One region of the Actinomadura meridiana genome, then DNA from elsewhere that is predicted to be linked to it. Evidence: riboswitches for the same ligand, from Rfam matches in the RefSeq annotation. Region 1 holds a riboswitch; each other region holds the start of a gene.
What was found. A riboswitch is a leader RNA that binds a small molecule or an ion and turns the genes downstream of it on or off. The one in region 1 is predicted to bind cobalamin.
Positions count from the first base shown of each region.

Region 2: linked by a shared signal. The riboswitch ahead of ABD808_RS29945 (ribonucleoside-diphosphate reductase subunit alpha) and the one ahead of ABD808_RS25550 (ABC transporter substrate-binding protein) in region 1 are both predicted to bind cobalamin.
Region 3: linked by a shared signal. The riboswitch ahead of metE (5-methyltetrahydropteroyltriglutamate--homocysteine S-methyltransferase) and the one ahead of ABD808_RS25550 (ABC transporter substrate-binding protein) in region 1 are both predicted to bind cobalamin.
Region 4: linked by a shared signal. The riboswitch ahead of bluB (5,6-dimethylbenzimidazole synthase) and the one ahead of ABD808_RS25550 (ABC transporter substrate-binding protein) in region 1 are both predicted to bind cobalamin.

Region 1 covers NZ_BAABAS010000019.1:137,873-145,545, forward strand. Annotated here, with positions in the region: gene ABD808_RS25505 (HU family DNA-binding protein) at 1-9, opposite strand, end outside; gene ABD808_RS25510 (helix-turn-helix domain-containing protein) at 103-1,158, opposite strand; gene ABD808_RS25515 (alpha/beta hydrolase) at 1,280-2,236, shown strand; gene ABD808_RS25520 (VOC family protein) at 2,667-3,032, shown strand; gene ABD808_RS25525 (MmcQ/YjbR family DNA-binding protein) at 3,078-3,434, shown strand; gene ABD808_RS25530 (hypothetical protein) at 3,474-4,370, opposite strand; gene ABD808_RS25535 (hypothetical protein) at 4,527-4,787, shown strand; gene ABD808_RS25540 (VOC family protein) at 4,774-5,151, opposite strand; gene ABD808_RS25545 (TetR/AcrR family transcriptional regulator) at 5,148-5,765, opposite strand; adenosylcobalamin (AdoCbl) riboswitch at 5,849-5,990, shown strand; gene ABD808_RS25550 (ABC transporter substrate-binding protein) at 6,026-6,940, shown strand; gene ABD808_RS25555 (FecCD family ABC transporter permease) at 6,966-7,673, shown strand, end outside.
Region 2 covers NZ_BAABAS010000021.1:29,316-36,988, reverse strand. Annotated here, with positions in the region: gene ABD808_RS29965 (cytochrome P450) at 1-378, shown strand, start outside; gene ABD808_RS29960 (2-hydroxyacid dehydrogenase) at 375-1,370, opposite strand; gene ABD808_RS29955 (hypothetical protein) at 1,495-1,986, shown strand; gene ABD808_RS29950 (ribonucleotide-diphosphate reductase subunit beta) at 2,107-3,102, opposite strand; gene ABD808_RS29945 (ribonucleoside-diphosphate reductase subunit alpha) at 3,102-5,381, opposite strand; cobalamin riboswitch at 5,494-5,727, opposite strand; gene ABD808_RS29940 (hypothetical protein) at 5,833-6,471, shown strand; gene ABD808_RS29935 (YcnI family copper-binding membrane protein) at 6,548-7,261, shown strand; gene ABD808_RS29930 (copper resistance CopC family protein) at 7,258-7,673, shown strand, end outside.
Region 3 covers NZ_BAABAS010000020.1:162,306-169,978, reverse strand. Annotated here, with positions in the region: gene ABD808_RS26815 (SAM-dependent methyltransferase) at 1-564, shown strand, start outside; gene ABD808_RS26810 (hypothetical protein) at 561-776, shown strand; gene ABD808_RS26805 (helix-turn-helix domain-containing protein) at 850-1,692, shown strand; gene ABD808_RS26800 (DUF397 domain-containing protein) at 1,716-1,913, shown strand; gene ABD808_RS26795 (ATP-binding protein) at 2,303-3,250, shown strand; gene metE (5-methyltetrahydropteroyltriglutamate--homocysteine S-methyltransferase) at 3,452-5,701, opposite strand; cobalamin riboswitch at 5,799-6,029, opposite strand; gene ABD808_RS26785 (MarR family winged helix-turn-helix transcriptional regulator) at 6,046-6,531, opposite strand; gene ABD808_RS26780 (tautomerase family protein) at 6,595-6,975, shown strand; gene ABD808_RS26775 (DUF4360 domain-containing protein) at 7,173-7,673, shown strand, end outside.
Region 4 covers NZ_BAABAS010000001.1:205,352-213,024, reverse strand. Annotated here, with positions in the region: gene ABD808_RS01045 (discoidin domain-containing protein) at 1-2,166, opposite strand, end outside; gene bluB (5,6-dimethylbenzimidazole synthase) at 2,287-2,901, opposite strand; cobalamin riboswitch at 2,934-3,129, opposite strand; gene ABD808_RS01035 (GNAT family N-acetyltransferase) at 3,152-3,469, opposite strand; gene ABD808_RS01030 (VOC family protein) at 3,513-3,854, opposite strand; gene ABD808_RS01025 (hypothetical protein) at 3,821-3,988, opposite strand; gene ABD808_RS01020 (helix-turn-helix domain-containing protein) at 3,999-4,766, opposite strand; gene ABD808_RS01015 (SDR family oxidoreductase) at 4,887-5,516, shown strand; gene ABD808_RS01010 (hypothetical protein) at 5,582-5,731, opposite strand; gene ABD808_RS01005 (ArsR/SmtB family transcription factor) at 5,950-6,771, shown strand; gene ABD808_RS01000 (eCIS core domain-containing protein) at 7,274-7,673, opposite strand, start outside.

The DNA.
Region 1 (7,673 bases):
GCGGTTCATGCGGCATGCCCTCCACTGGTGCGATTTGTACGGCTCAGCGTAGCCCCGGGTGGGGTCCCGGACCCGAATATCCATGCTGGACATCCGGGCGATTCATTCGGGATTGTCGCGCAGCCTTCGCAGCAGGGCGGCCAGGTGGAGCCGCAGCCGTCCACCCGGTGAGGAGAACTCGAAGCCGAGCCGCGACTCGGCGTTCGCGAGCCGCACGGCGACCGTGCTGTGGTGCCGGTGCACCCGGGCGGCGGCCTTGCGGGTCGAGCCGGTCTCGCAGAACGCGGTCAGGATGGCCAGGACGTCGGCGCCGTTCGGTTCGGACGCGAGCCGGTCCAGCATGGCCACGTCCGCGATCCCGGTGATGTCCGCGTCCCCGAGCCGGTCGGCGATGACGGCGAGCGCGCCCAGCCGGTCGTGGTGGACGACGGCCGGTCCCGGCGGGTCCGGCGCCGCGAACCGCAGCGCGGACCGGGCCCGCGCCCACGACTCGGGGGCCTCGACCGCGGGCAGCAGCGGCCCGACCCCGACCCGGACCCCGCGCGGGATCCGCTCGTGAAGGGCCGGTGGCACCGCTCCCGTCAGAACGGCATGGATCCGTCCGAACGAGGCGACGCGCGGGTTCTCCGGGAGGGCCGCGAGGACGTCCGCGACGGGGGCTCCCCCCGCGGACACGGCCAGCACATGCAGCCCCGCCGTCGGCTCGACGCCCATCAACCTCAACGCACGCGAACGTTCCGGCTCCCCGGCGTCCGCCGACAGAACCGTGTCCACGAGGCCCGCGTCTCCCGGCCGGGACGACTCCAGCAACAACGCGGCTGCGAAGGCGAACCGCTCCAGGACGATGTCGTCCAGGGGAAGCGCCGTCCCGCCCCTCTCCAGCCAGACACGCCCCGCCCCTGGAATGTCCCGCACGACGGTTCGGCGGCGCCCGGCAGGACCGGCAGGACCGGCAGGACCGGCAGGACCGGCACGGAAGGTGACCCCGGTGACAGCATCGGTGAGACCCACGGGGCATTCGGCGAGCTTCGCCGTCTCCCGGACGAGCGTCTCCGGGCCCGCCTTCCCCGTGATCAGCGCGTCGAAGAACCCGATGACCCGGACGGCGTTCTCCGCGTCGGCGTCCAGCGTCGACAACCGCAGGAGAAGGCCCCTCATGGGGGCAGCGTACGGCACCCCGACAACCGTCTGATCCCGGGCCGAAACCCCCGGCACCTGGCGGCTGTGCGGGAAACCCGCCGCACCCGAGACTGGGGGCGGCCAATCGTGAGGAGCCGAAATGACGTACGCCTTCGATCCGGAACTCGCCCCATGGGTCGCGATGCTGCCGCGACTCACGCTGGCCGACGTCGACCAGGCGCGCCGCGACGAGGTGGAGATGTCCCGCCAACTGCCGCCCTACGAGCCGCCCGTCCCCGTCGAGACCCGCGACCTCACCGTGCCGGGCCCGCAGGGAGCGCCCGACGTCCAGATCCGGATCTTCACCCCGGCGAATCGTGGCGCCGCCCTGCCCGGCCTCCTCTACCTCCACCCGGGCGGGTTCGTCATCGGAGGCATCGACGTGTTCCCGGACGACGCGACACTGATCGCCGCCGAGGTCGGCGCCGTGGTCGTGTCCGTCGAGTACCGCCTCGCCCCTGAACACCCCTTCCCGGCCGGACTTGAAGACTGCTACGCCGCGCTGACCTGGACCGCCGACCACGCCGCCGACCTCGGCATCGACCCGGCCCGCCTCGCGGTGGGCGGCGAGAGCTCGGGCGGCGGCCTGTCCGCGGCCGTCGCGCTCCTGACCCGCGACCGGGGCGGCCCAACTCTCTGCTTCCAACTCCTCGGCACCCCTGAACTGGACGACCGTCTGGACACCCCGTCGATGCGCGCCTACCTCGACACACCGGGCTGGCATCGTCCCAACGCCGAGCTGAGCTGGGACTACTACCTCGGCGAGGGAGTCCGCGGAACCGCCGACGTGTCCCCCTACGCCGCGCCCGCCCGCACCGACGACCTGTCCGCCCTGCCACCCGCCTACGTCACGGCCTGCGAGTTCGACCCCCTGCGCGACGAGGGCCTCATCTACGCCCAACGCCTCCTCCAGGCAGGCGTCGCGACCGAACTGCACCACTACCCCGGCACCTTCCACGGCTCGATGGTGATCAAGGACGCCGCCATCTCGAAACGCATGTACACCGACCGCCTAACCGCCCTCCACCGAGCGCTCCACCCCAAACCCACCCCCTGACCCCAACCACAACCACCAGACCGCGGCACCCCCCCGCACGACGTGGTCAACGCATTGCCGTTGGCCGAGTCGCCGCTGGCGGGGCACGTGCCGCCCGCAGGAAGCCAGCGTGGCCAGTTGGGGCAAACGCGATCCGCGGAAGCATCGCGCGCATAGCGGGAGTCTGATGCGCACTCCACCCACAACGTCGACGAGCTCGCCCTGACCGTGGGCCAGAACGCCTCGCTCGGCGAAGCGTTCGATGACGCGGCCCAGCAGATGATTGTTTGGCTCGACGCCCCGCCGCACACCGTCGTGGTGGCGAACCAAAGCGGGGCTCCCAGCCCCAGGCCAACAGGTGTCTAACCCAGCGTGACATTCCACGATCCTTGATCCAGAACCTGTCGTTGGACCCACGCGTCACGGTCTGCGCACGGGTTAACCTCGGGGAATGGCTTCACGGTTCTACCAGGTGGTCATCGACTCGCATGACCCTGCGTCGCTCGCCGAGTTCTGGTCGGCGGTCCTCGACCAGCCGATCCTGTACCGCGACGATGACGAGGTCATTGTCGGCGCCGATCCGCACGCCTACCCCGGGTTGTGCTTCGTCCGGAACGATGACGCGAAGACCACCAAGAACCACGTGCACGTCGATCTCGATCCGGACGATTTGAACGCCGAAGTAGAGCGCGTCCTCGCGCTGGGTGCTCGGCGCGTCGACATCGGTCAGTCCGCTGACGTTCCGTGGGTTGTCTTGGCCGATCCCGAGGGCAACGAGTTCTGCGTGTTGCGGCCGCACAAGTCCCTGGTGGAATGAACCAGGCACAAGAGCCAAGTGGCGTCGACGAATCAAGGACAGCACATGACTGATCAGGACGTTCTGTCGCGGATACGCGAAATCTGCTTGTCGTTGCCAGAGGCGGCGGAGAAGCCGTTCGGCGGACATACGGCCCCCTCCTTCCGTGTACGAGACAAGTTGTTCGTGATGACCAGCGAGGACGGGCTGTCGATGACCTTCAAGGCCGGGCCCGGGGTGCAGGAGGCGCTCGTCGCGGAGGATCCGGAGCGCTTCTTCGTCCCGAAGTACGTCGGCAGCAAAGGGTGGGTCGGGGCTCGCCTCGACGTTGACCATGACTGGGACGAGATGGCCGAGCTCATTGAGGACAGCTACCGCCTCACCGCGCCCAAGCGCCTGACAAAGCTCCTGGGCCAGGAATGATCCTGGGGAGGGAGGGGTGGGCCTGGGGTTGGGTGAGGATTAGTGGCCGTGGCTGCGGTTTAGGCGGGATAGGTGGGTTGCCAGGTGGTCCATGGTGGTGTTTTTCGGGTTCCAGCCTCGGTGGAGTAGGGCGGTTAGGAGGGCCTCCAGGTAGGGGGCTGGGTGGTAGAGGAAGTCCTTGGTTATGGGGAGGATCTCCCAGCCCATTTCCTTGGTCAGCCAGGTGCGGCGGGACGTGTCGTGAGCGCGGACCCTGGGGCCCGTGTGGTGGCGTTCGCCGTCGTATTCGAGGCCGACGCGGTGGTCTGGGTAGCCGAGGTCGATGTAGTGCCAGCGGCCGGACGGGCCCATCACCGGAACCTGCGTTTGCGGACGGGGGAAGCCCGCGGTGAGGAGGGCCATCCGTGTCCAGGATTCGGCTGGAGAGGCCGCGCCTTGGTCGCTGAGGCGGATGATTTCGCGGAGGCGCTTGTTGCCTCGGTAGCCCGGGAGCGTTCGGGACATTGTGGTGAGGTCGTCGGTGGATACTCCACGGCGGAGGAACTGGTCCAGGGCCGCAACGGCGTCGTAGCGAGGGAGCCAGCGGGCGCAGTCCAGGGCGGTGCGGGGCAGAGAGGTCATCCGTATGCCGGATTTCCGTGTGATGTGCTCCTCGTTCAGTTCGGCGGTTTCTGCGGTTATCGGTTCGGATTTGTCGGGGGTGATCAGGTCTACGTTCCAGTCGGCCTGATCTGTGCCGGGTGGGAGGATGTCGAGGCCCCAGATCCAGGCGGCGGTTCGGCGGGCTATGACCGCCTCGCCGGGGAGGAGGTTGCTCAGGGCGGCGGCGCGGGCCGTCAGAGGGGCGCCTCTGATTGGGACGAAGTACACGCCCGCTCCCACGGGGACGATCGCGTCGGCCGTTGTTCTCTTCCAGGTGAGCCCGAGGCTGTTCATACGTCCGATCGTCCCTCGGGTGAGGACCCGGGCGGATATCGGCTGGAGATTGTGGATAACTTCGCCTGCTGAACAGACGGGTTGCTGGGTAGATAGAGGAACGTGGCTGGAGGGCTGGTTCGTCGGGTCCCGGCGGCGACGACCGGGGGGGTGCCGGTGAAGGCACGGCGGCGGTTGGCGGTCGGTGTCGTGGGCGTGGAGGCGCCGGACGGTGAGGCCAAGGAGTACGCGCGTGAGGCGATGGTCTCGTCGGCGCGTGCGCATGACCGGGCCGCGATGTTGCTGGAGCGGATGGCTCTCGCCCATCCGGAGGAGGCGGACGTCCATTTGCAGTCGGCCGCCCGGCATCGCAGATGGGCCGAGAACGACCGGAAGCTGGCGGAGCTGTACGCGCCCCCAGAACCTACGGTGCGATGAGTTCGTACAGGTTGCCGCTGGCGTCGGAGAAGTAGACGCCGCGGCCGCCGAGGGGATGGTCGTGGTCGATGCGGCCGTTGTCGGCGTGTGCGGGTTCGTCGCCGTAGGGGAGTTCGCGGGCGTCCAGGCGTTCGACGGCGGTGTCGAAGGTGACGGCGTCCACGTCGAAGGCCAGGTGGTGGCCCTGCGGGTGCGCGACGGTCAGGAAGTCGAGGGTGAGGGAGTCGTTCACCCGGATCGGGACGAAATGCCGCGCGTGCGGATGCGCGCCCGTGTAGCGCAGGCCCATGACGGACGCGAAGAAGCGGGCGGCCTCGTCGTTGTCGGCGGCGGTCACGATCGTGTGGTTGAGGGTGATCGTCATTCGGTCTCCTTGAAGGCGCCGTGCAGGAAGACGTCCAGGCTGTCCTCGACGGACGGGGCCTCCGGTCCGGCGGGGGGACGGGCGCGGGCGAACATCAGTCCCATGAACAGGCTCGCCAGCTGTTCCGGGAGGAGGCGCAGCCGGTCGCGTTCGGGTTCGAAGAGTTCGGCGAGGGCCGCGCGGGTGCGGTTCATGGCGTCCGTGCGGGCGTCCGCGGGAGGGCGGCCGGTCTCGGACGGGTCGGGTCTGCGGAGGGGGCGGCCGGTGGCGTGCAGGGCGCCCATGACCATGCCCATGCGGGCGAGGTAGGCCTCGATCGCGGCGCTGGCCTCGGCGAGGCGGTCGGGCAGCGGGACGTTGAGCGGGATCGCGGTGAGCTCGGACAGGATGTGATCGGTGCGGGTCGCCTCGGCGACGCAGGCGTCCAACAGTTCCTCCTTGTCGGCGAAGACGCGGAAGATCGTCGCCTCGCCGATGCCCGCGGTGCGGGCGATCTGGCCGGTGGTGACAGCGGTTCCGTGCTCGGCGACCAGCGGCAACGCGGTGCGGATGATCATCTCGCGGCGCTGCTGCGGGCTCATCCCGGGGGCGCGGCGACGACCTTGTGTCTCCATGCCGAACACGGTACGGAGTGAGCACTCACTCCGTCAAGTGGGTGTCGTGTGACCGGCGCATTTCCGGATTTCGGCGGCTGGTACCGTTACGGTGCTGCGCGCCAGGAGCGAAGTCCGGTGTGAATCCGGCGCTGTCCCGCAACTGTGGTGCTCAAGAAGGGCCGAGCCAGGTCGCCTCCTCGCGCGCTGACGAACTTCGACCTCGTGGAAGGGCGATCCGTCCTGAGCGGGCCGCGGCTTCCCCCAGCCTGGAGGCTCCAGTGAGACCCGTACGTTCCCTTGTCGCGGTACTGGCGATCGGCGCCGTGGCATTCGCCGGTGCGTGTGGCGACGGCGACAGCGACAGCGGTACGTCGGGTGCGAAAACCGTCACCGTTCAGGCGGCCAACGGGGCGGTGAAGGTCCCGGCGAACCCGAAGCGCGTCGTGTCCCTCTCCCCCACCCACACCGAGACGCTGTTCGCGATCGGCGCCGGGACGCAGGTGGTCGCGGTGGACGACTACTCGAACTTCCCGGCGAACGCGCCCCGCAGCAAGCTGTCGGGTTTCAAGCCCAACGCGGAGGCGGTCATCGCCTACAAGCCGGACCTCGTCGTCGTGTCGGACGACCTGAACGGCATCGTCCAGTCGCTGGAGAAGGTCGGCGTCCCCGTCCTGCTGGAGCCCGCGGCGGCCAAGCTGGACGAGGCGTACGACGAGATCGGCGACCTCGGGCAGGCGACCGGGCACACGGCGGAGGCGACGAAACTCGTGAACGGGATGCGCGCCGTCATCCAGAAGACGGTCGCGGCGTCGTCCCAGGGGAAGGGCCTGAGCTATTACCACGAGCTCGACAACCAGTTCCACTCCGCGACGTCCAAGACGTTCGTGGGTCAGGTGTACGGGCTGTTCGGCCTGCGCAACATCGCGGACGCGGCGGACAAGGCGAGCGGCGGATACCCGCAGCTGTCCCGCGAGTACCTCCTCAAGCAGGACCCCAACCTGATCTTCCTCGCCGACACCCGGTGCTGCGGGCAGAACGCCGCCGCGGTCGCGAAGCGTCCGGGCTGGTCCGATCTGAAGGCCGTCAAGGACAAGGGCGTGGTCGAACTCAACGACGACGTCGCCTCCCGGTGGGGGCCGCGGCTGCCCGAGCTGGTGAAGGCGATCGGTGACGCCGTGCGGAAGGTCCGGTGACCGGCGACCGGAGGGGCGCCCGGCCGTGAGGACCCGGCAGGCCCGGCTGCGGCCGGTGCATCTGGCGGCCGGACTGTCACTGTTCGCGGTTACCCTGCTGGCGGGGGTGCTGGTGGGGTCGGCGGGGCTGCCCGTCGGCGGGGTGCTGAAGGCGCTGCTCGACCGGGTGCCGTTCGTGCACGTCGACTCGGGGCTCGGCGTGATCGACGAGAACGTGCTGTTCGAGCTGCGGATGCCGAGGGCGCTGATGGCGGCGATGGTCGGCGGGATGCTGGCGCTGGCGGGCGCGGGCTACCAGGGCGTGTTCCGCAACCCGCTCGCCGACCCGTACCTGCTGGGCGCGGCGGGCGGCGCCGGGGTCGGGGCGACGGTGGTGATCGCGCTGGTGCCGGGCGACCCGGGGTTCGGGGTGCCGCTCGCGGCGTTCGTCGGCGCGATCTTCGGGGTGTTCCTGTCGTACGCGCTGGGGCGCACGGCGGGACGCGGCAACGCGGCGACGCTGGTGCTGGCGGGGGTCGCGGTGTCGTCGTTCCTGGCGGCGGTGCAGACGTTCGTCCAGCAGATGAAGACGGAGGAACTGCAACGGATCTTCGCGTGGATCCTCGGCGGGGTCGGTTCCGCCGACTGGCACCAGCTCGGGCTCGTCGCCCCGTACTCGCTGGTGTCGACGGTGGTGCTGCTCGCGCACGGGCGGCTGCTGGACGTGCTGAGCGTCGGCGACGAGGAGGCGGCG
Region 2 (7,673 bases), on a different contig from region 1:
GTGGACGAGATGATCCGCTGGGTCACGCCCGTCAAGGAGTTCATGCGCACCGCGACCCGCGACTACGACCTCCGCGATGTCACGATCCGCAAGGGCGAAGCCGCCATGCTCTCGTACCCGTCCGCCAACCGTGACGAGGACGTCTTCAATGACCCGTTCCGCTTCGACGTCGCCCGCGACCCGAACAAACACCTGGCATTCGGCTTCGGCGTCCACTACTGCCTAGGAGCAGCACTGGCCCGCATCGAGGTCCGGGCGTTCTTCGAGGAACTGATCCCACGCCTACGCTCCATAGAACTGGCAGGCGAACCAGAAAGCATCGCGACCACCTTCGTAGGCGGCCTCAAGAGCCTTCCGATCCGCTACTCAGTCGACTAACGCACGCGGTAGAGAAGTTCCTCGCCGCGTCCAAGGCGACGGCAGTTCTCCTCGGCCACCGCGAAATACCGATCCCAGGTCTCCCGAGTCAGCCACGCCACATGCGGCATGACAACGACGTTGTCGAGCCCCAGCAAGGGATTACCAGCGTCCACCGGCTCCCGCTCGAAAACGTCCAACCCGGCCCCGCCCAACCTTCCCGAGACCAACTCCGCCACCAACGCCGCCTCGTCGATCACCGCACCTCGCGCGGTGTTCACCACGACCGCACCGACCGGCAACAGCGCGAGCCGCTCGGCATCCAACAAATGGTGAGTCTCGTCCGTCAGCGGCACATGCACCGACACAACATCACTCGACCGCAACAACTCGTCCAACTCCCGCCAGGCCGGATCACCGGGCCGAGGCCGCCGCGACGTGTACAGAACCCGCGCGCCAACCGCCTCCAACATCGGCCGCAGCAGCCCCGCGATCTCACCCCCGCCGAGCAGCCCAACCGTCCGCCCACCAAGTTCCCCGCCGACAAGCTCCCGATCAGCGGGCCACCCGGCCCCACGCCGCGTCCGCGCATCAAACGGAACAACGCGACGAAGCACCGCCAGCATCAACAGCAGACTCGTCTCCGCGACGGCCTGCGCGTTGCGCCCCGGCATGTTCGCCACAGCGATCCCCCGCTCAGCGGCAGCCTCCAGGTCAATGGTGTTCACGCCGGTCCCGAGCTTCTGGATCAACCGCAGCTTCGGCGCCCGATCCATGTCCGCCGCCGTCAGAGGCCGAAGCACATGCCAGATCACCTCGGCCCCCGCCAGCAACTCCGCGAACCGCTCGTCGTCCTGCTCCGAACAGCTCACGACATCCAGCCCAGCCGCCAAATGCTCCATGTCGTAGTGCAACAAGACCCGCATCCCGCCCCCTTCACCAAAACACCACAACACGAACCGCCCAGCAACAGCAACCTCAGAACACCCATCGCCACCCATCGCCCCGGCCACACCATCCCAGACCGGCGCTCACTCCACCGGCACCGATAGCGCCGTCATCGCGGTTGACTCCGTATCCGGGAGAGCCGCTTGGCATCATGACACTCTGGCACCGGACGACTCTCCGCTTTCATCCATGAGCGACAGGTTCGTCGGCATCAATGACGACGGTTACGGAGTGTTCGAGCAAGGGGTCGAAGAGAACACGCATAAGCTGATCATCCAAGATCCGTCAGGCCGAGTCAGGACCGCACTGAACAAGGCCCAATCCTATGATATTTGGGGTCCTCTTTCGCCGTTGACGACGGCGGGCGACAGCATGGTTATTCCGTTCCTGCGGAGCGGAAAGCACTTCTTCGCCGTCATGACCGTCGCTGGAGAAGGCGCATCGACCATCAGACTTCCGGATGACGTGCGGGCGGCGACGTTCGACGGAACCACGGCATTTGTGATTCAGAAGAACGGATCTGTTGGCGTCGCGACCGGAGGAGCGGCATCGACCGAGACGCTACCACACCTGAAGGGCAATGTCTTCTGGACCGCCGCTGGAAACAATTCTTTGCTCGTCGCCACCTCGGTGGACACAGCAGAGAAAAGTCAGGTCTCGATAACGTCAATCGGAAACTAGGAACTACTCGTGAGCGAGTTCTATGTCTTCCACAATTCACTCGTGACGACCGCGCGCTCATTCGCGCAGGCGGCCAGCTCCTACGAGTCGACCATGCCGGACGATGGGCTTCCCGTGCGGTCAGAAGGGGTCGTTTAGGGTTACGGCGCCTTCTACGCCTATTTGGTAGGCCGAGACTCGGCGTTCGAAGAAGTTCGAGAGTTCTTGGACGTCCTGGAGGTCCATGAAGGCGAACGGGTTCTGGGTGCCGTAGCGGGGTGGGAGGCCGAGGCGGGTGAGGCGTTGGTCGGCGACGTATTCCAGGTAGGCGCGCATGTCGTCGGCGCTCATGCCGGGGAGGCCGTCGCCGCACAGGTCGCGGGCGAAGTCCAGTTCTGTTTGGACGGCCTCTTCCAACATGCGGGTGACCTGGTCCGTCAGCTCGGAGTCGAACAGGTCGGGTTCTTCGGCGCGGACGGTGTCGACCACGGAGAACGCGAATTCCATGTGCATCGACTCGTCGCGGAAGACCCAGTTGGTTCCGGAGGCCAGGCCGTTCAGGAGGCCGCGTGCGCGGAGCCAGTAGACGTAGGCGAAGGCGCCGTAGAAGAAGAGGCCCTCGATGCAGGCGGCGAAACAGATCAGGTTGAGTAGGAACGTGCGGCGGTCGTCTCTGGTTTTGAGTTCGTTGAGGGAGCCAAGTGAGTCGATCCAGCGGAAGCAGAATTCCGCCTTGGAGCGGATGGACGGGATGTGCTCGATCGCCGCGAACGCCTTGACGCGCTCTTCCTGGTCGGGGAGGTAGGTGTCCAGGAGGGTTAGGTAGAACTGGACGTGCACTGCCTCTTCGTACAGCTGGCGTGACAGGTAGAGGCGGGCCTCGGGCGCGTTGACGTGTTTGTAGAGGTTGAGGACGAGGTTGTTCGCCACAATGGAGTCGCCGGTGGCGAAGAACGCGACCAGGCGGTTGACCAGGTGTAGTTCGGCGGGCGTCAGGCGTGCCAGGTCGGCCATGTCGGACGCGAGGTCCACCTCTTCCACCGTCCAGGTGTTGCGGATGGCGGCGCGGTAGCGCTCGTAGAAGTCGGGGTAGCGCATCGGACGCAGGGTCAGGTCCATGCCGGGGTCTAGCAACATTACTGGCACGCCTCGCAGGTCTCGGGGTTTTCCAGGGAGCAGAGGTTTGATTGCGCGACGGTCGTTTGCGCGATGCGGGTGGCCGGGCGCGACCGTAGGTAGTAGGTAGTTTTGAGGCCGCTGCGCCAGGCGTAGGCGTACATCGAGGACACTTTCCCGATCGTCGGGGTCTCCATGAACAGGTTCAGGGAATGGGACTGGTCGATATACGGGGTGCGTGCGGCGGCAAGGTCGATCAATGCTTTTTGTGGGAGTTCCCATGCCGTTCGGTAGAGGGCGATCATCTCGTCCGGCAGACCGACGAGGCCCTGGACGGAGCCGTTCGCCTTCTTGATCGCCTCCCGGACGGCCGGGGTCCACAGCCCGAGCGATTTCAGGTCGTTCACCAGGTAGCCGTTGATCTGGAGGAACTCGCCGGACATCGTCTCCCGCTTGAACAGGTTGGACACCTGCGGCTCGATGCACTCGTAGCAGCCCGCGATGGACGCGATCGTGGCGGTCGGCGCGATCGCGATGAGGAGCGAGTTGCGGAGCCCTACGTCGGCGATCCGTTTCCGGAGTTTCTCCCATTCGGCGGGACGGGACGGAGTCGCGTCCGGGAAATGGTCGAGATGGAGTTGGCCGCGTGCGGTGCGGGTCTGGGCGTAGGCGGGTAGGGGGCCGTGGGCGGCGGCCAGGTCGGCCGACGCGTTGTAGGCGGCCAGGGCGATTTCCTCGGAGATGCGAGTTGACAGCGAGCGGGCCTCGGCCGAGTCGAACGGGAGGCTGAGCGTGAAGAAGACGTCCGCGAGGCCCATTACGCCGAGGCCGACCGGGCGCCATTTGTTGTTCGCCGTCTCCGCCTCGGGCGTCGGGTAGAAGCCACGGTCGATGGTGCGGTCGAGGAATCGGACGGCGGTGCGCACGGTGCTCCGAAGCCGTTCCCAGTCCATGCCGGACGGACCGACATGCGCCGCGAGGTTCACCGATCCGAGGTTGCACACGGCCGCCTCGTTGTCGCTGGTCACCTCAAGGATCTCGGTGCACAGGTTCGACAGGTGGACGGCCTGTCCCGGTTCGGCGGTCTGGTTGCAGGCGCGGTTGGCGGCGTCCTTGAACGTCATCCAGCCGTTGCCCGTCTGGGCGAGCGTCCGCATCATCTGCCCGTACAGCTTGCGGGCCGGGAGCTGCCGGACGAAACGGCCGTCCTTCTCGGCGGCCCGGTAGGCCGTGTCGAACTCGTCACCCCACAGGTCGGCCAGCTCCGGGACCTCCTTCGGGTCGAACAGCGACCATGTTTCGTCCTGTTCGACGCGGCGCATGAACTCGTCCGGAACCCAGTTGGCGAGGTTCAGGTTGTGGGTGCGGCGGGCGTCCTCGCCGGTGTTGTCACGCAGTTCCAGGAACTCCTCGACGTCGGCGTGCCACGGCTCCAGGTACACGCAGGCAGCGCCCTTGCGGCGTCCGCCCTGGTTGACGGCCGCGACGGACGAGTCGAGCGTCCGCAGCCAAGGCACGATCCCGTTGGAATGCCCGTTGGTGCCGCGAATCAGCGAGCCTCGTGAGCGCACCTTCGTCCAGGAGATCCCGATGCCGCCCGCGTACTTGCTGAGCCGCGCCACCTGCGCGTACCGCTCGTAGATCGACTCCAGTTCGTCGCGCGGCGAGTCGAGCAGGAAGCACGACGACAGCTGCGGCCGCCGGGCCGCGGAGTTGAACAACGTCGGTGAGCTGGGCAGATACGACAGCGTGCTGAGCAGCCCGTACAGCTCGGCGGCCTCGTCGACCGTGTCGGCCAGACCGCACGCGACCCGCAGGAGGAAGTGTTGCGGACGTTCCAGGACGAGCCGCGAACGCGGATGTTTCAGCAGGTAGCGGTCATAGAGCGTGCGGAGGCCGAAGTACTCGAAGCGGTCGTCGGCCGATTCGTCGATCAGGGCGTCGAGCGCGGGCGCGTTGGCGGCGACGAACGCGGCCGGGCCGTCCGCGAGCAGGCCCTCCCGGAGCCCGGCGGCGACCGAGTCGGCGAAGGTCAGCACCCCGGCGGCGGCCGTCTCGTCCCGGATCCGGAGCCCGAGCAGCCGGGCCGCGACCTTGGAGTATCCGGGTTCGGCGGGCACCAGCGTGCTCGCCTCGCCGATCGCCAGGTCGCGTAGCTCGGCGGCGTCCAGTCCATCACCGGCTCGGACGGCGGCCAGCACCCGGCCCGGGCCGGTGTCCGGTATCCCCTCGCAGGCCGCCTCGATCTCGGCGGCGATCTCCGCGACCGCCGTCGGCGGCGCGACCAGGTCCTGTGTCACGTGCTCTCCCCTCGCAGCCGCCTCGCGGAGGCATGCGAACGGGACACGACGGCACGTCGCGCTCCGCCCCCGACCCACCCGCGAGGCCTGGACATATCGGTCTGGGGGGCGACCCCCTGACCTCGTGCGGGCAGGTCTTCGGACTCGCGGGCGTCGCCTCGTTGTCAGTGAAGACAGGGCCGAGGCGTCCTACTGGCCGTCGCTTCCCAGGCCGGATGGCCCAGTGCCTATGACGGCGGTCGTTCCCGCTCACCGCTGCGGGGCAGTCCCGGAATCACACCGGGTTCCCTCTTACGACGCCCCCGCCGACGGGCGGCGGGGGCGAACCAGCACGGGATTGAACCCTACATGTAGTCGCCGATCTTTGCACAACCCCTAGATGTTGGGCATGCCAAGGAGTTCACGGGGTCGGCTATCCGGATCGCGGGAGTGGTGGGACGATGGGTGCGCCATGTCCCCGCGTCCCCCGCAGCCGGGCTTCCGAACCGCACGCGCGGTGGTTTTCGCCACCGTGTGCGTCACGCTGGCGACCTCCGGGCACGTCCTCGCATCGGGGACGACGATTCCGGTGTGGGCGGTGCTGACGGGTTTCGGCGCGGTGCTCGGTGTGACGCTCGTCCTGGCGGGTCACGAACGTTCGCTGGCGACGATCCTGGGCGGCCTCCTCGGCGGACAGTTCGCGCTGCACACGCTCTTCACGGCCGCGACCGCCCCGAGCCAGCCGATGCCGACGCACCACCAAACGGGCATACCGGACGCGGCGACGGCGTGCTCGAACCTCCTGATGCCGGTGGCGCACGCCTCGGACGCGCCGACGATGACGCTCGCGCACACCGTCGCCGCGATCATCGCGGCCTGGTGGTTGCGGCGCGGTGAACGGGCCGCCTGGTCGCTGGCCCGGCGGATCGCCCTGGCCGCCGCCGACCGTCCGGTCCGGCTGCTGCTCGTCGTCGACGTCGAGCCCGCCGAGGCCCGGCCGCGTGTTCCGGCTGTTTCGAAGGTCGTCACGGCCATCGGCCGCACCCTGCGACATCAGGTCGTCCGGCGGGGTCCCCCGCCGGGTTCGAGGGCGCTCCTCGCCTCCCGCTGAGCGAGCGCCGCACGTCACCGGACGCCGACTCGACGGCGCTTCCGGCTTCACTCGTGACCTCGAACGGAGTTCCGTCATGCCTTCCCTTTCTCACGCCGCCCGCAGGCTCGGCGCCGTCACCGCGCTGTCCGTCATGTCGGTGATCGGGCTCGCCACCGCCGCTTCCGCGCACGTCACCGTCAACCCGAAGACCGCCGAGCAGGGGTCGTACACCAAGGCGACGTTCCGCGTGCCGAACGAGCGCGACAACGCGTCCACGACCAAGCTGGTGGTGAACCTTCCGGCGGAGCATCCGCTGCCGTCGGTGTCGGTCCGTCCCGTCCCCGGTTGGACGGTGAAGGTCGACAAGTCCAAGCTCGCGACCCCGATGAAGATCGAGGGCGGCGAACTGACCGAGGCCGTCACCAAGATCACCTGGTCGGGCGGCAAGATCGACCCTGGTAACTTCCAGGAGTTCGACGTGTCGATGGGCCCGCTGCCGACCAACACCGACCAGCTGATGTTCAAGGCCGACCAGACATACTCGAACGGTGAGGTCGTCAAGTGGGACGCACCGACCACCGAGGGCGCCGCCGAACCCGAGCACCCGGCGCCAGTGCTCAAGCTCGTCCCGAAGGGCTCCACCAGCGTGAACACGACCAGCGGTCTTGTCTCCAAGACCACGCCCAAGGCGTCCGAGTCCGCCGATGACGGGACGGCCCGGCTGCTCGGCGGCATCGGCATCGGCGTCGGGGTCCTCAGCATCGCGGTCGGCGGCTACGGCCTGACCCGAGCCCGGAGCCGGTCATGATCCGCGTGGCGCGGCGCGTCGCCGCGGGCGCCCTGGCGGTCGGGACGGTCCTGGCGATCTTCGCGCCCCCGGCCTCCGCGCACGCCGCCCTCACCGACGCGAACCCGAAGAAGGACTCGTCGATCGCGTCACCGTCGCAGGTCGTCCTGACCTACTCGGACCCGATCCGGCTGCCCCGCGTGATCCTGACGGACGCCTCCGGCAAGGAACGCCAGGTCGGGGCGCCCCAGGCCGTCGACAACAAGGTCACCCAGCAGGTCGGCGGGACGTTGCCGAACGGTAAGTACACGGTGGGCTGGCGCGTCGTGTCGGCGGACGGCCATCCGGTGTCGGGCACCTACACGTTCACGGTGACGGGTTCGTCCGACGCCGCGGCGCAGCCCGCCGCCCCGGCGCCGACCCAGACCGGCAC
Region 3 (7,673 bases), on a different contig from region 1:
CATGACGCGGCGCAAACCGTTGAGCCGGACGCGCGCGTTCTGTACATCGACAACGACCCGCTTGTGCACGTGCATGCGCACAAGTTGCTTGCCGGGGTGACGGGGACGGCGTTCATCACTGCCGACTTCCGCGACCCGGAACACATCCTCGGGCATCCCGAGACGCGCGCGGCGATCGACTTCGACCAGCCCGTCGCCCTGCTGATCGTGGCGTTGACGCACTTCGTCCCGGACGAGGACGACCCGTGGGGCCTCATCCGCCGGTACATGGACCGGCTGGTTCCGGGCAGCTATCTGGCGCTGGCCGCCGGGACCCACGACCGGCACGCCGAGCGGGCGGTCAGCGGGCTCAAGGAGGTCTACTCCCGGTCCTCGGCGAGCGTCCACACCAGGTCGCGGGAGGAGATCGAGCGCTACTTCGACGGCCTGGAGATCGTCCCGCCGTACGAGGGGGCGCCGCCGACGGTGGTGTACGCGGGCGAGTGGGGCGCCGAGGACCCCGACGAGGCCGACAGTGATGGCTCACGATGGAGTTACTGCGCTGTGGCGAGGAAGACACGATGACTAAGCCGACGGTCGACGAACTGGGCATCGACCTGGCCGCGCTGGACTGGAAGCGCTCCGGGAACGACGAGGTCGCGATCGAGGTCGCCTTCGTCGGGGAATGGACGCTGCTGCGCACGTCCGGCGAACTCGTCTCCGTGTTCGACGAGAACGAATGGGCGTGCTTCCTGGACGGCGTCAAGAAGGGTGAGTTCGACGGCGCCGCATCCTGACGAACGGATCTGTGATTCACAAATCGCGAAGGCGTATGCTGATGGTGGTCGCGCGTCGAGGGGGGTGGGTCCGTTGAGCGAAGCCTACGGAGCCACGATCGCCAAGCGAGGGCTGGCACGCCGACTGAAGGAGCTGCGCAACGACGCCGGATACACCGCGAACCAGGTGTGCGACCGGCTGAACTGGGGGCGCGGCAAGGTCGGCCGTTTCGAGGCCAACACCTGGGTGCGTCCCGAGCTCAGCGACATCCGCGACCTGGCCAGGCTCTACGCGGGAAGCGACCTCGACGAGCTGGAGGACCTGGCACAACGCGCGCGGCAGCGGGCCTGGTGGCGCGAGTACCCCGACGTGTTCGACAACGAGTTCCCCGGCTACGAGGGCGACGCCTCCAGCATCCGCGTCATCATGCCGCTGGTGTTGCCGGGCCTGTTGCAAACGTTGCCGTACATGCAGGCGCTGCTGGCGTCCGGGTCGAAGTCGCCGGAGTGGCGCGAGCGGGCGCTGCGGGCGCGGCTGCGGCGCCAGCAGATCCTGGACCGGGGCGACGGGCGCGTCCCCGAGCTGATCGCGCTGATCACCGAGGCGTCCCTGCGCTACGAGTGGGGCGACCCCGGCGACCGCCGCACCCAGCTGCGCCATCTGCTCACCGCGTCCGGGCGTACGAACATCGAACTGCGGCTGCTGCCCCTCTCGAACGGCCTGCATCCGGGGATGTCGACGCTGGTCAACGTCTTCCGGTTTCCCGGCGAGGAGCAGCCCGTGGTCTTCCTGGAGAACGACGCCGACATCCACGAGATCGACGAACCCGACAAAGTGGAGGCCTATGACGGCATCTTCGAGCAGATCCGCGAGGCGGCTTTGAGCACCGCCGACACCGCGGCACACCTGGAGAAACTGATCGCGACACTGGAGTAACACTTACCTGGAGCTGAAGCGATATGAACCTCTCTCAGGCACGGTGGTTCAAGGCCACCGCGAGCGCGAGCAGCAACGGCGGCTGCGTCGAGGTCGCCGACCTCGACACGGCCACGGGGCTGCGCGACAGCAAGACGCCGGAGGCGGGAGCGCACGTCGTTCCCCGCGCGGTCTTCGCGGCGTTCCTCAACGACATCCGGACGGGTCACTACGACCGCTGACCAGGCTCCGGGGCGCTCGCGGCACCGCGGCCCGGGCGGCGACGCCCGGGCCGCACACAGGATCCCCCAGGGCTGCACCCCTGGGGGATCTTCATGTGTGCGGCCCTCTCTCAGGCGCGGTCAACGCTACAACGGCTGCGGCGCTTCGTCCCCGTCCCGCCGGTACACGCTTCGATCACCCTCCGTGAAGGTGTTCTGTGTGCGTTCGGGCGGATGCGTGAACGTCTCAATCGAGGACCGACGAGCTTTGTGGTGCGCCCCGCCTCGGCCGCCGGGATGTGCGAAGCTTGGATCTGTGATTCACACATAGCGACTCGCGAACCCGTGAGGCACATGTCCCGATTGTCTGAATCACTACTGTGACTCCGCAAACTCCGAGGGTGGGCGTCATGACGAGGGCCGCGATGCCACGCGGGATTCCCTGGAGCCTGGAACACGGCGGCTGCGCGGCGCTCCCCCTGCCCGCGGACGAGTCGATCGCCGCGGTCGCGCGTTCCCAGGTCGGCGGACTGCTCCCCACGCTGGGGCTCGCCGTCCAGGACCTGCACGACCTCGCGGTCATGGTCAGCGAACTGGCGACCAACGTGCTCCAGCACGCCGCGTCCGGCGAGGGGCCCACCGGCGCCGAACTGTGGGTGTACCAGCGGCGCGACGACCGGGGACGCGACGAACTCGTCATCAAGGCGTTCGACACGCTCCGCGAGTGGCGCGAAAGCACCGCCTCGCCGCACCGCGCCGAATCCCCGAACCGTGCCGATCCGCTGAACCCTGCCGAATCGCCGGGCCGTGCCGATCCGCCGAAGCGTGACGAGCCGTCGGGTCGTGCCGAGCCGGGTCGTGGCGAGGCGGGTCGTGGCGAGGCGGGTCGGACCGTGCCGAGTCGTCGCGAGTCGGGTCGGGGTGAGCCGCTTGGTGATGTGCTCGAACACGGGCGGGGCCTGCGGCTGGTCGAGATTCTCGCGAAGGGGCGGTGGGGGCATCATCCGTCCCGGTCCCGGCTGAGCTTCCCGGCCGTGCGCGGCAAGGCCACCTGGTTCGCGCTGCCCGTCACCCGCACCTCGCACGGCCGCCGCCACCCGCGGCACGTCGATGACCCGCACGCGATGAGGACGTTGCACACGCTCCTCGTCCAACGCGGCGTCGACCGGTTCGTCTCCACGGAGGAACTCGGCGTCACCGTCCTTTCCGACCCCCGCGACCTGACGGTGCGGTGCGAAACGGCGACATTCCGCTGGCGCGCCCGCTCCGGCGAGACCGGCACGCTTCCGGTCACCGACATCACGGAGGTGTGCGAGCAACTCGTCCGCCTCCATGAGGCCCTGGACGATCGCGGTTAGAGGAGGGGGCCGCATGGCCTGACCGCGGTGGGAGAGCGGCGGTCAGGCCATACGGCGCCGGTCAAGCGGGGCCGGTCAAGCGGGGCCGGTCAAGCGGGGCCGGTCAAGCGGGGCCGGTCAAGCGGGGCCGGTCAAGCGGGGCCGGTCAAGCGGGGCCGGTCAAGCGGTGCCGGTCAAGCGGTGCCGGTCAAGCGGTGCCGGTCACGAGCCGACGTCTTCGCGGACGCTGCGCGCCGCCGCGACCAGGTTGCGCAGGGACGCCTCCGTCTCCGGGTAGGCGCGGGTCTTCAGCCCGCAGTCCGGATTGACCCACAGCCGTCCCGGCTCGACGGCCCGCAGCGCGCGCCGCAGGTTGTCCGCCATCTCCTCGGCGGCCGGGACGCGCGGCGAGTGGATGTCGTACACGCCGGGCCCGATGCCGTTCCGGTACCCGGCGGCGCGCAGGTCGGCGACCAGCTCCATGTGGGAGCGGGCCGCCTCGACGCTGGTCACGTCGGCGTCCAGCGCGCCGATCGCGCCGATGATCTCACCGAACTCCGAGTAGCACATGTGCGTGTGGATCTGAGTGGTGTCCGCGACGCCGGACGTCGCGAGCCGGAACGCGCCGACGGCCCAGTCCAGGTACGCCGGACGGTCGGCGCCCCGCAGCGGGAGCAACTCGCGCAGCGCGGGCTCGTCCACCTGGATGACGCGGATCCCGGCGGCCTCCAGGTCGGCGATCTCGTCCCGCAGCGCCAGCGCCACCTGCCGGGCGGTGTCGGCGAGCGGCTGGTCGTCGCGGACGAACGACCAGGCCAGCATCGTCACCGGCCCCGTCAGCATCCCCTTGACCGGCTTGTCCGTCAGCGACTGCGCGTACGTCGCCCACTCCACCGTCATCGGACGGGGCCGCGCCACGTCGCTGTGCAGGATCGGCGGGCGGACGTACCGCGACCCGTACGACTGCACCCACCCGTGCTCGGTGGCGGCGTATCCGTCGAGCTGCTCGGCGAAGTACTGCACCATGTCGTTGCGTTCCGGTTCGCCGTGGACGAGGACATCCAGCCCCAGGTCCTCCTGGAGGGCGATGACGCGGGCGATCTCGTCCTTCATAGCGCGCGTGTAGGCGTCGCCGGTGAGGCGCCCGGCGCGGTGGTCGGCGCGGGCCCGGCGGATCTCGGGGGTCTGCGGGAACGAGCCGATCGTGGTCGTCGCCAGGGCGGGCAGGCCGAGCGCGTCCCGCTGCGCGGCGAACCTGGCGTCGCGGTCGCCCCGGCGCGCGGTGTCGTCGAGCGATCGCAGCCGGGCGCGCACCTCGTCGTCGACGCCCGCCGGGGGCGCCGGTGCGTCGGCGGACGACGGGACGTCCGCGCTGAGCGCCCGCCCGAGCGCCACGACCTCGCCGACCTTCTGCCTGGCGAACGCGAGCCGTTCCCGCACCGCCGGGTCCAGCGACGTCTCGGCGTCGAGGTCGATGGGCACGTGCAGGAGCGAGCAGGACGTGCTCACCACCACCTGGTCGACGAGCCCGAGCAGCGCGGCGCAGGTGGCCTTGGCGCGGCGCTGGTCGGTGCGCCACACGTTGCGTCCGTCGACGACGCCCGCCACGAGCGTCTTGCGCGGCAGCCCGCCCACCGAGGCGAGGACGTCGAGGTTGTCCGGGCCCGCCACGAAGTCCAGGGCGACGGCCTCGACATGGCTCGCGGCCAGGGTGCGCAGCGCGTCCGCGCCGACCGTGCCGAAGTAGGTGGCGACCAGCAGGCGCGGCCTGCTCGTCAGCCGTCCGAGCCGGGCGTAGGCGCGGCCGAACGCGGCGATCTCCTCGTCCGTCCGGTCGGCGACCAGGGCGGGCTCGTCCAGCTGCACCCATTCGGCGCCCGACCCGGCCAGCCGCTCCAGCACCTCGGCGTACACGTCGACGAGATCGTCGAGCAGGTCGAGTGGACGGAACCCGTCCGGCGCGTCCAGCGCCGGCTTGGCCAGCAGCAGGTAGGTGAGCGGCCCGACGAGCACCGGTCGCGTCTCGATGCCGAGCGCCTTCGCCTCCCGGTACTCGGCCAGCGGCTTGGCCGCCGACCCGTCCGCCAGCCGGAACCGGGTGTCCGGCCCCAGCTCCGGGACGATGTAGTGGTAGTTCGTGTCGAACCACTTCGTCATTTCCAGCGCCGGGACGTCCTGCACACCGCGCGCCATCGCGAAGTACCGGTCGAACCCGGTCAGATGCCGATACCGGTCGGGGACGGCATCGACGAGGACGCTCGTGTCGAGCACCTGGTCATAGAACGAGAACGTGTTCGACGGGATCGTGGCGAGGCCCGCGTCGCGCAGGCCCGTCCAGACCGCCGCCCGCAGTTCGGCGCCGGTGGCGGTCAGCGCGTCGGCGTCGGCGCGTCCGGCCCAGTAGTCCTCGGTGGCGAACTTCAGTTCCCGGCGCGGCCCGATCCGGGGATGTCCAAGGATCGTCGTGTTCATGGCGGCTTCCCTCGCGTGCCACGGCGGACCCGCGGGTGAGGGCACGGCGCACGCGCGCCGCGAACCCTCCCGCGAGGCCGCAGACCACCGCGCGCCGGTCGGCGCGCGGGCGGAGGCAGGTCTTCGGACTCGCGGGCGTCGCCTCGTTGTCAGTGACGACAGTGCCGAGGCGTCCTACTGGCCGTCGCTTCCCAGGCCGTGCGACCCAGTGCGTAAGACGGCGGTCGTTCCCGCTCACCGCTGCGGGGCAGTCCCGGATTCGCACCGGGTTCCCTCTTACGACGCCCCCGCCCAAGGTGGGGACGAACCATCCGCACCATCAACTCTACCGACCACGCAAATCATTACTTCTGTTCGCTCTCGGGTTGCTCGTCTCGCAACTCCAGTGCGTCCTCATAAGCGCGCAGAGCACGGATGACCGTTGCGCGTTCGCCGGGCGCCAGGTCGCGCATGACGCGCTCCCAGGCGTGGGCGTTGCCGGAGAGCCATTCGCCGATCGGCGCGGTGTAGGCGGGGGCGATGGCGATGATGCGGCGGCGGCGGTCGCCCGGGTCGGCGGCGCGTTCCAGGACGCCGCGCCGCGACAGCTCGCTGACCATGAGGCTGACCGTCGTCGGTGCCACCTCCAGCAGGGCCGCCAGCTCGTTGACGCTGACGGGGCCGCGGTACTCCAGGTGGGCCAGCAGCGCGAGATGGCGCGGCGCCAGGTCCATGCCGCGCAGCGCCTCCGGGATCGGCAGGCGCTTGGCGCGGCCGACGAGCCGGGGGATCAGCAGCAGCAGGGTGCGGACGGCCTCGTCCACGGCCGGGCCGTCCGGTTCGCTGGACATCGCCACCCTCCACAACTACCTTTGACCTCAAAGGCTTTAGGTCCAAAGAGAACGAGGTCCACTGTGCCGCATCTGACCGTCCACATTCCAGACAACAGGCTGACCGGCAACGAACCCGCGCTCATCGCCGCACTGACGGAGGCGGTCGTCGGCGTCTACGGCGAATGGGCCCGCGACCTGGTGGGCATCCGGCTGGCCGGAGTCCCGGCGGGCCGCTTCGCCCAGGGCGGTAAGGCCGTGGACGCGACGGCCTCGGTCGTGCTCGGTATCCGCGCCGGGGCGTTCGACCGTCCGGACGCCGCCGAGATCACCTCTCGCCTCGGCACGGCCCTCACCGACGCGATCACCGAAATCCTCGGCGACGAACTCCGCGCGGGCACCATGGTCGAACTCGTCGCCTCCCCGCCCGAACGAACCTTCACCGGCGGTGTCCCCGCCGCCTGACGAACGTTCTCCCGGTTCGGCGCCCGAACCCTTTCCGGCCCACGCCACCGGCGGCCCGGTTTCATTCTATTAAGGTAGCGCGGAGTTAAATACTGGTGATTGACAGTGAATGGCGCTAAAGGTATGCTCTCGTCGCCTTGTAGTCGCTTCTTTGTTCAGCGAAGAAAGCGTACGCTCCCCAACGAGGAGAAATTACCATGCGTAGAGGGTTCGCCATTTCCGCCGTGGCGGCCGCGGCACTCGCCGTCAGCACGGCGCCGATCGCCGCGGCGGCGTCCGGTCCGCGTCCTGTTCGCGGTCCAGACGGAGTCACCATCGAAATCGCGACGGCCAACGGCTCCGGCTGCCTGAACAATACCGCCGGGGTGGCCATTTCGGATGACGCGGAGTCGTTCACCGTCTGGTACTTCAATTACCTGGTGCAGTCAGGTGGCTCCTTGAAACCGGCCCCCGTCCGTAAGAACTGCCAGCTCTCCCTCAAGCTGCGGGCCCCGGAGGGCGTCACCTACGCCGTCTCGTCTGTGGACCATCGTGGTTACGCCTCCCTGGTGGACGGCGCGAAGGCCACCCAGAAGGTCAGCCATTACTTCCAGGGGCTGCCGCAGACCGGGAGGATCACGCACCAGATTCCCGTCCCCTTCGATGGCACATGGCATTTCGAGGACTCCATCCAAACGGAGCCCGTCTACAAGCCGTGC
Region 4 (7,673 bases), on a different contig from region 1:
CACCGGAACGCCGTTCACGCTTATCTTCAGTTGCGTGGGCGCGTTGTTCACCGCTTTGACGTCGGTCCACTTGTCGCCGTCGGCCGAGACTTGAACCTTGAAGGTCTTGGCGTAGGCGACCTCCCACACAAGGGTGATCTGGTCGAAGCTCGCGGCCTTGCCGAGATCGACCTGGATGTACTGGTCATCGTTGTACGACGACGACCACCGCGTGTTCGGGTCGCCGTCGACGGCCTTCTCCGGCGACCGATCAGGACTGTCCACCGACGACGCCGATGCCTGGGCCCCGCGCGCCAGGTCAACGGTCGGGTTCTGCTTGTCGACGATGGACAGCGTCCACAACGACACCCCGTAGCCCGTCGCGCGACGCCCCGCCTGGATCCGGACGAACCGCGCCTGCTGCCGCTCCAGCTCGACGACCTGCTGCACCCTGTTGGCACCGGGCTCGAACTTGATGGGGTTCTCCGACTCGTACTTCGTCTGCCGCAACCCAACCCGTAGTGTGCGGCGGTCGCTGCGCGCACCGTCGACCTCTGCGACTACGTCCAGGTCATGCAGCGTAGGCTCGCCGTACCCGTTGGGCCACCACAGCTCGGGGTCGGTCAGGCGCAGCTCGGAGAACTCCTTCGGCGAGAAGACCACGTCCACGGTCTTGCCACCGTCAACGTCCACGTCCTTCTCAACACGAACGCGCCCAAGCGCCGCCCTGACTCTCACCTTCTGCTGCGAAGACGCCGCGTTCCGCACCGGCACGGTGACGGTGACGTCCGCCCGAGACACATCAGGCAGATTCGGTAGGGACGTCTCAACCAGCGGGTCCCCCACAACCGCCGCGCGGGTCGACCGCAGCCGGACGTGGTTCCAGATCCCCATCACACGGTCCCGAACCGCGGGCATCCAGTCCCACCCGGTCACGGCCAGATACGTGGGCGCATTGCGCATGATCATGAACGAGCCCGCGTCGTGGTAGGGCTGCCCGTCGTCCCCCCGGTCGCCCGGACTCCCGGGGAAGGGCATCGGGTCGATCCGGACGGCGAGAACATGCTCACCGCCCCGCCCCAACTGCGCGGACACATCAAAGGCACCCCGCGCGGACGGATGCTCCAGCTCCCCGACCTTCACCCCGTCGAGCCAGATCTCGGCGCGATGGTTGATGCCGTCCAGCTCCAGCCAGACGCGATCGTGCCCGCGCTCCGGAAACCGATGCGGCAACCGGAAAACTCGCCGATACCACCACGAGTTCTTCCCAAGCGCCTCCGGAGCCCGCAGGTTGTTGAATCCCTCCACCGGATCCGGAAGATGCCCTTCCTCAACCAGCGAAGCGAGGATCGTTCCAGGCACCCGCGCCCGCAACCAACGCGAGGTATCGACCCCATCTGCCGAGACCACGGCACCATCTCCCGTGCCCGCGAACTCCTGCAACGTGACGTTCCAGCCCGACTCGACGGGCACGGTCCCATCACGTTCGACCCGCAGCGCCGGGACGCGGCGGGCGCCGCTCGTCCAGTCAGTCCACCCGGTGACGTCGGCCCGCCGCCCCCGCGCCGTCCCGTACACCTGGAACGAGTTGAGTCCCAGCGGATTGGGATTCGACTGCTTCGTCCCAACCAGCCGAACCCACCGCGTTGTCACCGCCTCATCGAGGACGACCTCGACAACACCACCCGTCTTGGTAGACCCGTCATGCACGGACTTCCAGCTACGCCCGTCGTCCGACACCTCCACCCGGAACTCGGTGGCGTAACTGGACAGAACCTCCCACCCGGTCGTGTCGCGACGCGGATTGTTGGTGTCCTCGCCCGGTTTGAAGACGACATCGCCCTCCGCCGCCTCGAACACGAGCACGACCGACTCGACCCGGCAGGACCCCTGAAGATCGACGGCGACCCACTGCGTGCCACCGACCGCGGCCCGCCACCCACTTCCCTGGACGTTCCGACGCGCCATCCGATCGACAACGAAATGCCCCGGTGTGGGCGCATACGCGGTCGACGAGACGTGCACCGGCCGGTAGAGCGCGAGATCGGTCTTCCCCGGCTGGGCCGGTGCGGCGGACGCCCGCCCTTGAGTCACTCCAGCCAGCCCGACACTCGCGAGCAGCGTGGAACCCGTGACGAGAAAGCCCCGCCTGGACAGAGCCGTGCCGTGGTCATGGTCGTCGCGCATCAGCACTCCATCGACTGGTCGGTAAGCGACTGACATCGTTGTCACCCCATCGCCGCCCGAGTATCGGTTGACCTCGCTGGGAACGTCAAGGGCCGCGACAAAGAGCGACAACGATGTCACTCACCACCGATCGTGATGCACAACCTCCTCCAGCGCCCGGCGACTCCGCCACCCGTGCCGCTCAAGATCCGGCACGTCCTCAAGATGACCGACGGGCCCCACACACAACCAAGCCACCGGCCGAAGCCCCTCCGGAACCCCAAGCAATTCCCGCAGAAAAGCCTCCCGATAAAACGAGACCCACCCCACCCCGAGCCCCTCCGCCGTAGCGGCCAGCCACAGATTCTGAATGGCCAGACACACCGAGTAGAGGCCCGCGTCCGCGATGGCATGCCGTCCCAGAACGGCCGGACCACCACGCTCAGGGTCGTAGGTAACGACGATCGAGAGGCTCGACTCCAGAACCCCGTCAACCTTGATCCGCGCGAACCGCTCCGCTGCGACCCCCGCCAAACTCGCCGCGAAAACCGCTCGCTCGACCTGAACATGGTCGTAGAAATCCCGCCGAATCCCGGCGTCCCTCACCAACACGAAATCCCAGGGCTGCGAAAGCCCGACACTGGGCGCGGCATGTGCGGCCGCCAGAACCCGTCCGAGCACGTCCTCCGGGACTGGCACCCCAGTGAACTCCGCACGCACGTCACGCCGACGGTGGATCACGTCGTAAACATCCAAGGCAGGCTCCCGCCGCTCGGGCCACCATCAAAGGTGGCCGCCGTAGCGAGGCCGGTCTTCGGACTCCCGGATCGACGCCGAATCGTCCGCCTTCCCAACCTGCCGGTCAGTGGCCGCGCGAATCGCGCATGGACGAAGGCTCCCCGGTTACCGCGGCGGGCCCGTGCCGGTTTTCCACCGGCTTCCCGATTCTCCCCACACAGGGGCACCCCGCATCAGTTATGCCACCCCAAACATATCGCCCCCAGAACTAAACGCCGGGATCGATCACCGCGAAGACGACCTTCCCCGCATCATCCGCAAGAGGACGGACGCCGTCGTCCACCTGGTCCAAACCGGCGAAGCCGATGAACTCGCCAGTAGTCAGTACTTCGACCGCCCACCAGCCGTAGCCTCGCTCGTCGAACGCGGACTGGAAACGTGTCACGGACGCGTCGCTCTGTTCTCGGGTCAGCAACTCGCCCAGGTGCTCGCGGACCTCGGGGTCGGCGTTCATCGCCGCCCACGGTTCGAGATCGGAGTCCTGCCATCGGCGGAGGATTAGGCGGTCGGTGCGTAGTTCAGCCATCGCGCCAAGGCAACATGGGTGCGCGGTGTCAACGCAACCCGTTTCAGTTGGTGGTTTCGGTGGGGGCGCCGGACGCCAGCCAGGTGGTGAAGCGGAATTGGGTTTCGGCGAACGTCAGGCCTTCGGTGCGGGTTGAGAGGATCCAGCGGTGCCCGTAAGGGCAGCGGACGAGGGCGTGCCGGTCGCCGCTGAAGGTGTCCTGGACGGGGGCGAGCCGCTCGGCGCCCGCCTCGACCGCGCGGGCGGTGGCGGCTGAGGCGTCGTCGCAGTTCAGGAGGATCGAGAACGCGGCGCCGCCGTAGTAGTCGGGCGAGTGCAGGCCGACCTCGGGCATCTCGTCCATCACGACGATCAGGGAGCCGTGGATGAGGGTGGCGGCGTGCATCGCGCGGCCGTCGGGGCGGCCAGGCGGGCGAGGACGTCGGCGTCGAAGGCCGTCCGGTAGAAGTCGAGCGCGGCGAGCGCGTCGTGGACCGCGATGAACGGCGTGCCGGAACGATAGTGATCACGCAGGTGCATGCGCCGCACGTTAGGCAGACGGACGCAGTCCCGGCTTGAACGAATGCGACCTCAGGTCGGACGGCGTGCGTCCCGTGAGGGCGCGCAGCTCGCGGGTGAGGTGCGCCTGGTCGCTGTATCCCGATTCGACGGCAATGTCGGACAGGGGGCGCATGCTGGCGAGGAGGGCGGCGGCGCGTTCAAAGCGGAAGATACGGGCGACGGTCTTGGGCGGCAGGCCGACCTGGTCGCGGAACCTGCGGGTCAGGCGCCGGGGCGTCCACCCGATCCGGTCGGCGAGCGCGGCCACCCGGGCCCGGCCGGACGTCGCGCGGAGCCGGTGCCAGGCCCACTCGACCGCCCGGTCGGGTTGGGGGCCGCGTGCGATGCGCCGCGCCAGGACGGTGTCGAGGACGGCGGCGCGCCGCGTCCAGGTCCGGGCGGCGGCGGTGCGCTCCGACAGCCGGATGTCGAGGACGGTGTCGAAGTCCAGCAGTTGGTTGCTGATCAGGTGCAGGGGCATTCGGAGCAGCGAGTACGCGCCGAATGGATCGAGACGGATCTGAATTCCGTGCTGGATTCCCGCGTGGACGGTGACGGCCGTCCGGTCGTGCGGCCCGACGATAACGGATGTGCATGCGCCCGACGCGTTGAGCGGATCGGCTTCGCTGTCGTCTGGTTGCTCGGGCAGGCCGGTGTGCTGGGCGAACGCCAGCAAGTCCGGCGGTGGACGCAGGTCGAAGAACAACTCCAGCGGGAACACCGCGCGGCGGAGCCCCACCGGCTCGGCCACGCTCATCTCGGTTGTCCCTCACGCGCGTGCCCGGCGCGATCGCGGGCAGGGCTGTGACGAGTCCGCTGGACCGCTGCCCGAGCTGGCAACGGCTCGCGGACGACCAGCTGATCGGGAGACGCTGATATGCCGAACGTGCTCGTACTGGGCGCCGGTGGACGAATCGCGCGGTGGGCGACCGGCATGCTCGCCGACAACGACGCCACTCTGACCCTGTTTCTGCGCGAGGCGAAACGCCTCACCGGCGCGCCCGCATCGGCCCGGATCATCGAGGGCGACGTGCTGGACCGGGATCGTCTCGCCGACGCCGTGCGTGGACAGGACATCGTCTACGCCAACCTCGCGGGCGATCTCGACCTTCAGGCCGAGCGCGTGGTCGAAGCGATGGAGGAGCAGGGCGTCTCCCGCCTGATCTTCATCACGTCCTTGGGCATCTATGACGAGGTTCCAGGCGCCTTCGGCGAATGGAACCGGCGGCAGATCGGCGGAATGCTCCCGCCCTATAGAGCCGCCGCCGACGCCATCGAGGCGTCCGCCCTCGACTACACGATCCTGCGTCCCGCCTGGCTCACCGACGTCGACGAGATCGACTACGAGGTCACGCGGAGGGACGAACCATTCAGGGGGACGGAGGTCTCCCGCAAGAGCGTGGCCGCCGTCGTCACCGACATCGTCATTTCACCGGACCTGTGGTCGCGCTCGAATCTGGGCGTGGACAAGCCCGGCACGGATGGCGCCAAGCCATCCTTTCTCTGAACGCTGAGTGAAGCGGACGCGACGACCTTCACCGGGCTCGCGAGGCGCGGACGACCTCCGCCTCCTCACCCTGCGCCACCAAGGCCGCGAGCGCCTGGGGGCGAGCCGTCGGTGACGTGGGTCTTCAGCAGGTCGGTCGGATCGGTCATCGGGCCGGTCTCGCCGGGTGGTCGGTCGGAGTCGATCAGGGTGTTGTAGCGTGTGAGCGCTTCCACGATCGGCCGGGGTGAGAGTTGTGGGGACGACGCGTTTCCATTTTACATTTGAAGACCTTGCGCGAGTCCGGGTCGCTGCGCCGGATCCGGTTACGGAAGCGCTGTTCGCGTTCCGTTTTCTTCAGCAGCGCGGCGAGCGTGGAATGTTCCGGGAGTGGCGCTCCGACGTCCGCGCCCGGATTTCAGATTCCCCGAGCACGGCCATGCTCGCACCCTTATTGTCCCCGCGGACAATAGTTTTCGACCTGTTCACTCTGTGCGGGCTCACCGGGTCGGTCGATGACGCTGTGGAGAACCTGCGCGGCCGTCCGACCGAACGTCTGGCAGCCGAGGTCGCCCATGCCGGTGTGGTGAACGCGCTGCCCAGTTGGATACGGCACATCGCCGAGGCCGACCGGGAATGGATGGACCAGCTCGGAGTCGCCATTCACGGGGCCCATCAGGCGACGGTGGCTCCCTACTGGCCGCAGATCCGGGCCCGTCTGAGCACCGAACGCGGCAGGCACGGCCGGGCCCTCGCGGACTTCGGCGCCGCGCATCTGCTGGCGAACCTGCACCCCGCGGTCCGGTGGCGTCCCCCGGTGCTGGAAATTCCGAGCAGCTGGGATCGCGAATTCCGTTTGGGCGGACGCGGAATGGTCGTGATCCCGTCGGTCTTCTGCCGTCCGCTGCCGACCCCGATGCTCGATTACAACGAGGGCGAGGACGAGTCTCCGGAGTTGTGGCTTTTCGTCCCCGCCGCCGACGTCCCCGCCGCGTCCTCCGAGCTGCCCACGGATCAGGTCGCGGACGGACGCGCGCTCGCCACACTGCTGGGCCGGACCAGGGCGACAGTGCTGCGCGCCGTCGCCGCCGGGCCCGTCACGACGGGCGGCCTGGCCAGCCGGGCCGGCGTCTCGATCTCCGTCGCCAGCCAGCAGGCAGGCGTGCTCCGGGACGCGGGACTCATCGCCACCCGGCGAACCGGAAAGGCCGTCCTGCACACCACCACGACGACCGGCGACGCGCTCCTCTCCGGCGACCTGCCACGCCAGACCTGACCCGCTCACGTCCGATTCACCGGGACTCTCGCCTTCCTTTTAGGGAGCGTTGAAAAGATTGCCAAGGCGGCTGACACCGGTAAGGATCCTGGTGTCGGGAAAGCCCCACGAGCACGGGGAGCGGATGAGCACCACGAATTGCCGATCTGGCAGAGGGCGTTACGGCATCAGCGAAAGAGACGGCCCCGCACCGACCGTGACGACCCGCGGATGCGGCCATGGCGAAAGGCATCCGGGCCACGCCGACGCGGCCTCCGGACGCCGACCCGGCGGGCGCTGCTTCGATCTCGTGACCGGCCGCCGCCGCACCGGGTGAATGGACTCGGTCCCCGCCGTTCGGGCCACGGACGTTCGAGCTTCACTTCGCGAATCTGGTTCGTACGTCCGACGCCGGCGGGGCATGCCCCGGCGGGGACCGTTCGTCACCCTGACACCCCAGACCGTGCGGTCGGCTCTATGGCGCGAGAGCCGACCGCACGCCACCCCCTCCGCGGGGCGACCGCTAGGCGTCGACGGACATGGGGGATCCGGAGCGTTCGCGCTCCTCCTCTTCCCTCTGCCTTTCCAGCAGCTTTTCGTGCGCTTTCCTCATTGCGTTGCGCACCTGGTGGTGCAGGCTGGTGAACTCCGACTCGGTGATGGTGCCGCGTTTGGCGTCCATGATCTGCCGATGGACGGGACGCAACGACTGCCTGGCGGACACGTCGGGACCGCCGTCCTTCTTGACGATATCGACGACGAACCTGATCCAGTCCGCCTTGTTGTACGGGTTGCCGGGGACGACCGGGTTCTCCGCCTCGGTCCTTTCGACGAGCGCGGTGACCTTCAACCGGATCGCGAGACCGAGGCCGTCCATGCTCGCCCGGAAATCGCGGAGGGCGGACTCCATGGCCAACTGTTCG